Regions from separate parts of the Streptomyces sp. MI02-7b genome, predicted to be linked through region 2. Evidence: riboswitches for the same ligand, from Rfam matches in the RefSeq annotation. Region 2 holds a riboswitch; the other holds the start of a gene.
What was found. A riboswitch is a leader RNA that binds a small molecule or an ion and turns the genes downstream of it on or off. The one in region 2 is predicted to bind cobalamin.
Positions count from the first base shown of each region.

Region 1: linked by a shared signal. The riboswitch ahead of PV364_RS35905 (ribonucleoside-diphosphate reductase subunit alpha) and the one ahead of PV364_RS18960 (cobalamin biosynthesis protein) in region 2 are both predicted to bind cobalamin.

Region 1 covers NZ_JARAWX010000033.1:3-3,399, reverse strand. Annotated here, with positions in the region: gene PV364_RS35905 (ribonucleoside-diphosphate reductase subunit alpha) at 1-1,730, opposite strand, end outside; cobalamin riboswitch at 1,856-1,996, opposite strand; gene PV364_RS35900 (helix-turn-helix domain-containing protein) at 2,253-3,224, shown strand.
Region 2 covers NZ_JARAWX010000010.1:224,296-227,692, reverse strand. Annotated here, with positions in the region: gene PV364_RS18970 (inorganic phosphate transporter) at 1-1,034, shown strand, start outside; gene PV364_RS18965 (hypothetical protein) at 1,076-1,291, shown strand; cobalamin riboswitch at 1,437-1,566, shown strand; gene PV364_RS18960 (cobalamin biosynthesis protein) at 1,620-2,606, shown strand; gene PV364_RS18955 (cobyric acid synthase) at 2,603-3,397, shown strand, end outside.

The sequences.
Region 1 (3,397 bases), on a different contig from region 2:
AGGACGCCGCGGGCGGCGCGGGTCTCGGACCAGGCCGGGTGCGGGCCGTGGCGCTCGGCGAGGTCGCAGGAGGCCTCGTACGCGGCGAGCATGATGCGCTCGGCGATCCGGGTGGACAGCGCCGTGGCCTCGGCGGAGTCGAAGGCCAGCCGCAGCTTGAAGAAGACGTCCTGCAGGCCCATCACGCCCAGGCCCACCGGGCGCCAGCGCTCGTTGGAGGAGGCGGCCTGGCCGGTGGGGTAGAAGTTGATGTCCACCACACGGTCGAGGAAGGTGACGGCGGTGCGGACGGTGGCGTCCAGCCGCTCCCAGTCGATGACGTCCCCGCCGGTGCCGCCGTCCAGGACGAAGGCGGCGAGGTTGACCGAGCCGAGGTTGCAGACCGCGGTCTCGCCGTCGTTGGTGACCTCCAGGATCTCCGTGCAGAGGTTGGAGGAGTGGATGACGCGGCCGGGCTCGGCGGTCTGGTTGGCGGTGCGGTTGGAGGCGTCCTTGAAGGTCATCCAGCCGTTGCCGGTCTGCGCGAGGGTGCGCATCATGCGGCCGTACAGTTCGCGCGCCGGGAGGGTCTTGCGGGCCAGGCCCGCCGCCTCGGCCTCGCGGTAGGCGGCGTCGAACTCCTCGCCCCACAGGTCGACCAGCCCGGGCACGTCGGCGGGGGAGAACAGCGACCAGGTGCCGTCGGCGTCGACGCGGCGCATGAACTCGTCCGGGATCCAGTGCGCCAGGTTGAGGTTGTGGGTACGCCGCGCCTCCTCACCGGTGTTGTCGCGCAGCTCCAGGAACTCCTCGATGTCCGCGTGCCAGGTCTCCAGGTAGACGCAGGCCGCGCCCTTGCGGCGGCCGCCCTGGTTCACGGCGGCGACGGAGGCGTCCAGGGTGCGCAGGAACGGCACGATGCCGTTGGAGTGGCCGTTGGTGCCGCGGATCAGCGAACCGCGCGAGCGGATGCGGGAGTACGACAGGCCGATGCCGCCGGCGTGCTTCGACAGCCGGGCGACCTGGTGGTAGCGGTCGTAGATGGAGTCCAGCTCGTCCAGCGGGGAGTCCAGCAGGTAGCACGAGGACATCTGCGGGTGCCGGGTGCCGGAGTTGAAGAGCGTGGGGGAGCTGGGCAGGTAGTCCAGCCGGCTCATCAGGCCGTAGAGCGCGGCGACCTCGTCCAGCGCCCGGCCGGAGTGGTCCTCGGCGAGCCCGCAGGCCACGCGGAGCATGAAGTGCTGGGGCGTCTCGATGACCTGGCGGGTGATCGGGTGGCGCAGCAGGTAGCGGCTGTGCAGGGTGCGCAGGCCGAAGTAGCCGAAGCGGTCGTCGGCGCGGCCGGCGAGGGCGTCGTCCACCAGGGCGTCCAGCCGGGCGGCGTGGGTGGCCACGAACTCGGCGGTGCCGTCGGCGATCAGGCCCTCGCGGTGGCCGACGGCGATGGACGCGGAGAAGGACACCGCCCCCTCGCCCGCCGCCTCGTCGGCGATGGCGGTCGTCAGCAGCCGGGCCGCCAGGCGCGAGTACTGGGGGTCCTCCGAGATCAGTCCGGCGGCGGCCTCCGTGGCCAGCGCCCGCAGTTCCGCCTCGTCCGCCGCGGCGCTGCGGCCGCGCAGGGCGGCGGCGGCGACCCGGCCGGGGTCGGTGTCGGGGAGGTCTGCGGTCAGCTCCGTGAGGGAGCTCAGCAAGTCGGTTCCCAGTGAGGCGGGTTCCGATGCGGTGGCGGGTGCGGCGGGCGCGATGGTCACGTGTGCTCTCTCCCTCGAACGGCGACGACGCGAGGGGAAAGACGGGGCGCACGCAGGGCAGGGCATGCCGCGGCGCGTCCGCCGGCCCAACCCGCGAGGCCCGGACACTTCACCGTCCGGACGGAGCGCCGGACGGTGCCGTCGGCAGGTACTCGGACTCGCGGGCATACCTCGAGGCGCCCGCACACCGTTGCGGGGCAGTCCCGGATTCCCACCGGCTTCCCCTGCGTCGACAGCGGAGTCGAGCATACATCTAGTGGCGCCCGCCCGTGGCGCCACCAGATGTTGTGTCGGGGCGGTTACAGATTGCCCGGTTCAGGCATGCCAGTCGTGGCCGTCCCGGGAGTCGTGGACGTGTCCGGTCAGGGCGGCGAGCGCCAACAGGAGGAAGAAGACCAGTGCGGTGACGGTGGCGAGGAGGGTTTCCATGCCTTCGACTGTGCTCCTCGCCCGCCCCCGCCGGGAGTGGCAGGACTGACGCACTCCCTCGAAATCCTGCCAGGGCTCTGCCATGCTGGGCGCATGCTGCAGAACGTGGCCGTGGTGCTGCTCGACGGTGTCCATCCATTCGAACTGGGCGTGGTCTGCGAGGTGTTCGGACTCGATCGGTCGGACGACGGGCTGCCGTCCTACGACTTCGCGGTGGCCTCCGCGGAGGGCCGCACGCTGACCTCCCCGGCCGGCTTCACCATCGGCACCTCGCACGGGCTGGAGCGCCTGGAGGAGGCCGATCTGGTCGCGGTGCCGGCCGGCGACTCCTATGTGCGCCGGGAGTACCCGCCGGAGCTGCTGCGGGCGTTGAACCGTACGGTGGACCGCGGGGCGCGCGTACTCAGCGTCTGCTCCGGCGTCTTCGTCCTGGCCGCCGCCGGCCTGCTGGACGGCCGCCGCTGCGCGGCCCACTGGCGGCACGCCGAGGAGCTGGCGCGGCGTTACCCGCGCGTGAAGGTGGAGCCCGACGTGCTCTACGTGGACGAGGACCCGGTGATCACCTCGGCGGGTACCGCCGCCGGGATCGACGCCTGTCTGCACCTGGTCCGCAAGGAGCAGGGCAGTGACGTGGCCAACGCGATAGCGCGTCGCATGGTGGTGCCGCCGCACCGCGAGGGCGGCCAGGCGCAGTACATCGAGCGGCCGCTGCCGCGCACCCGGTGCGACACCGTGGGCGAGGTGCTGGGCTGGATGGAGCGCCATCTGGACCGCGAGGTGACCGTCGACGAGCTCGCGGCCCGCGCCCACATGTCGCCGCGCACCTTCGCGCGCCGCTTCCAGCAGGAGACCGGGACGACGCCGTACCGCTGGCTGCTCGGCCAACGGGTGCTGCTGGCCCGGGAGCTGCTGGAGGCCACCGACGCGACGGTGGACGCGGTCGCCCTGCGCGCGGGCTTCGGCAACGCGGCGACGCTGCGTCACCACTTCGCCCGCTGGGTGGGCACCACCCCGCAGGCGTACCGCCGTACCTTCCGCCGGCCCGAGCGGGCGCGGTCCGCATGACGACGGGCCGCCGCCCCGTCCCAGGGCGGCGGCCCGTGACCGTGGGCCGCGCGGGCGGCCGTCAGTGGCCGGCGGCGACCGGCAGGTCCGGCTGATCCCCCGGCAGATCCCGCTGCACGCCGGGGTCGCCGGCGTCGGCGGTGTAGTCCTTCACGGCCGTCTCGTCCAGGCCC
Region 2 (3,397 bases):
AGACGATCTCCGGGGGAATCCTCGACGAGACCGCGGGGATCAGACCCGAAGTCATCTTCGCCGGGCTGGTCGGCGCCATCGTCTGGAACCTGCTGACCTGGCTGGCCGGGCTCCCCTCGAGTTCCTCGCACGCCCTGTTCGGCGGGCTGATCGGCGCCTCCGTCGCGTCCGCCGGGTTCGGCGCGGTCAACGGCGACGCGGTCGTCATGAAGGTGCTCGTCCCGGCCGTCTGCGCCCCGGTCGTCGCCGGGGTGGCCTCGCTGCTGGCGACCCGCCTGACCTACCGCATCAGCCGCGGCAGCGACCCGGCCGCCACCGCCAGGGGCTACCGGGCCGGCCAGATCGCCTCGGCGGGCCTGGTCTCCCTCGCGCACGGCACGAACGACGCGCAGAAGACGATGGGTGTCATCACGCTCGCCCTCATCGCCGGCAACGTCGTCGCCCCCGACTCCGACCCGCCGCTGTGGGTCATCGTCTCGGCGGGCCTGGCCATCGCGCTGGGCACGTTCATCGGCGGCTGGCGGATCATCCGCACCATGGGCAAGGGCATCACCGACATCCAGCCGCCGCAGGGCTTCGCCGCCCAGACCGGCGCCGCGGCCGTCATCCTGGCCTCCTCGCACCTCGGCTTCTCGCTGTCCACCACGCAGGTCTGCTCCGGTTCCGTCATGGGCGCCGGTGTGGGCCGCAAGGGCGGCGTCGTCCGCTGGAGCACCGCGGGCCGCATGGCCGCCGCCTGGGCGCTGACGCTGCCGGCCGCCGGCCTGGTCGCGGCGGGCGCCGCGCTCCTGGCCGACCAGGGCGACCTCGGCGTCACCGCGGTCGCCGTGCTGGCGCTCGCCGTGTGCGGCGCGATCTGGGTGGCCGCGCGCCGCAAGCCGGTCGACCACACCAACGTCAATGACGACCGCGCGGACGCCGGGGAACCGGGCATCGTCACCGCGGCCATCGCGGCCGTGACGCCGCCGCCCGCGGGCCCCCTCGGCCCCGTCGCCCCGCCCGCCGACACCGACCCCGCCAAGGCCACCGCCTGACGGCGGGCACCGCCCCACCGGTCCCGGAAGGACACAGCAGCATGCACATCGACTGGGCTGCCCTCGGCTCCGTCTTCGGCGTCAGCCTCGCCGCCACCGTGGGCCTCGTGGGCCTCTTCACCCTCGGCGTCGTCGGCCTGTCCCGGCCGGCCACGACCGGCGCCGGCCAGGGCGCCGTGGTGCGCACGGGCGCGTACGCGTGCTTCGCGCTGTGCGCGGCGGCCGTGGCGTACGGGATCTTCCTCATCGTCGCCTGACCTCCCGCCCCGCGGCGCGAACTCGGCCCCGGCTCCCGGCCCTTCCGGTTGTGAGCTGGGGTTTCCGCGTTTCCGGGCCGCTACGGGGTGAGTTGACGGGCCGGATCGGCGCGTGGTGGTATCGGAACCGCCACACGGCGGCAGGAGAGGAAGTCCGGTGCGAATCCGGCGCGGTCCCGCCACTGTCACCGGGGAGCGCGCCTCCACCAGCGGCCACGGCCCGTACCACGGGCTGGAAGGCCGGGGGTGCCGCCGATCCGGGAGCCAGGAGACTCTCACCGCCGGTCACGTCGAGCCAGGGCGCGGACCCTGAGTGAGGACACCAGCGATGGGCGGCAGCCGCCGTACACCCGACGCCGGCTCTGCCGCGCCGTCGGTCTTCGCCGCCGGGGCGGTCCTCGGCTGGCTGGCCGACCTCGCGCTCGCCGACCCACGACGCGGACATCCCGTCGCCGCCTTCGGGCGCGCGGCAGGCGCACTGGAGCGCGTGCTGTGGCACGACCACCGCGGACGGGGCGCCCTGTACACCGCGGTGTGCGCCGGGGGCGCCGCGGCGGTCGCCGCTGGGACCGCGCGCGCCGTACGCCGTTCCCCCGCCGCGTCCCTGGCCCTGACCGCGGCCGCGACATGGGCGGTGCTGGGCGGTACGTCGCTGGCGCGCGAGGCGCGGACGATCGGCGCCGCCCTTGCCGCCGGGGACACCGCGGCGGCCCGGGCCCGGCTGCCCCACCTGTGCGGGCGGGATCCGCAGGCCCTGGACGAGCGGCAGTTGGCCCGGGCGGTCGTCGAGTCGGTCGCCGAGAACACCTCCGACGCCGTCGTGGGCGCCCTGGTGTGGGGCGCTCTGGGCGGTGTGCCGGGACTCGTGGGCTTCCGCGCGGTCAACACCCTGGACGCGATGGTGGGTCACAAGTCCCCGCGCTTCCGCCGGTTCGGCTGGGCGTCGGCCCGGCTGGACGACGTCGCCGGCTTCCCCGGCGCCCGGCTGACCGCCGCGCTCACCGTGCTGGCGGGCCCCGACCGGCGGGGCGCCTGGCGCGCCTGGCGCGCGGACGGCGGCCGGCACCCCAGCCCGAACGCCGGTCCCGTGGAGGCCTCGTTCGCCGGGGCGCTGGGCGTACGGCTCGGGGGGACGCTGGCGTACGGGGGCCGGATCGAGCACCGGCCGGTGCTCGGCGCCGGAAACCGGGCGGTGGAGGTGGCGGACATCGAGCGCGCGGTGCGGTTGTCGCGGCGCGTGAGCCTGCTGGCCCTGGCGGTCACGGCCGGCGGCCGGCCTGCCTGGCGCCGGCTCACCCGGAGGGGGAACGCATGAGCGGCGGCGCGCTGTTGGTCGCGGGCACCACGTCGGACGCCGGGAAGAGCGTGGTCACCGCCGGCATCTGCCGCTGGCTGGCCCGGCAGGGGGTGTCGGTGGCCCCGTTCAAGGCGCAGAACATGTCGCTGAACTCGTACGTCACGCGCGAGGGCGCCGAGATCGGCCGCGCGCAGGCCATGCAGGCGCAGGCCGCGCGCGTGGAGCCGTCCGCGCTGATGAACCCCGTGCTGCTCAAACCGGGCGGCGACCGCACGAGCCAGGTCGTCCTGATGGGCCGCCCGGTGGGCGAGATGAGCGCGCGCGGCTACCACAACGGGCGCCGCTCGGAACTGCTGGAGACCGTCACCGCCTGCCTGGAGGAGCTGCGCTCCCGGCACGACGCGGTCATCTGCGAGGGCGCTGGCAGCCCGGCCGAGATCAACCTGCGGCACGGCGACATCGTCAACATGGGCCTGGCCAGGGCCGCGCGGCTGCCCGTGGTCGTCGTCGGCGACATCGACCGGGGCGGGGTCTTCGCGTCCTTCTTCGGCACGACCGCGCTGCTGAGCCGCGAGGACCAGGAGCTGGTCTGCGGCTATCTCGTCAACAAGTTCCGCGGCGACGTCTCGCTGCTGGAACCCGGGCTGGAGATGCTGCGCGGGCTGACCGGGCGCCGCTTCTACGGTGTCCTGCCGTACCGGCACGGGCTGGGCATCGACGAGGAGGACGGGCTGCGGGTGTCCCTGCGCGGCACCGTGCGGGAGTCGAACACCGCGCCGCCGCACGGCGAGGACGTGCTCCGGGTCGCC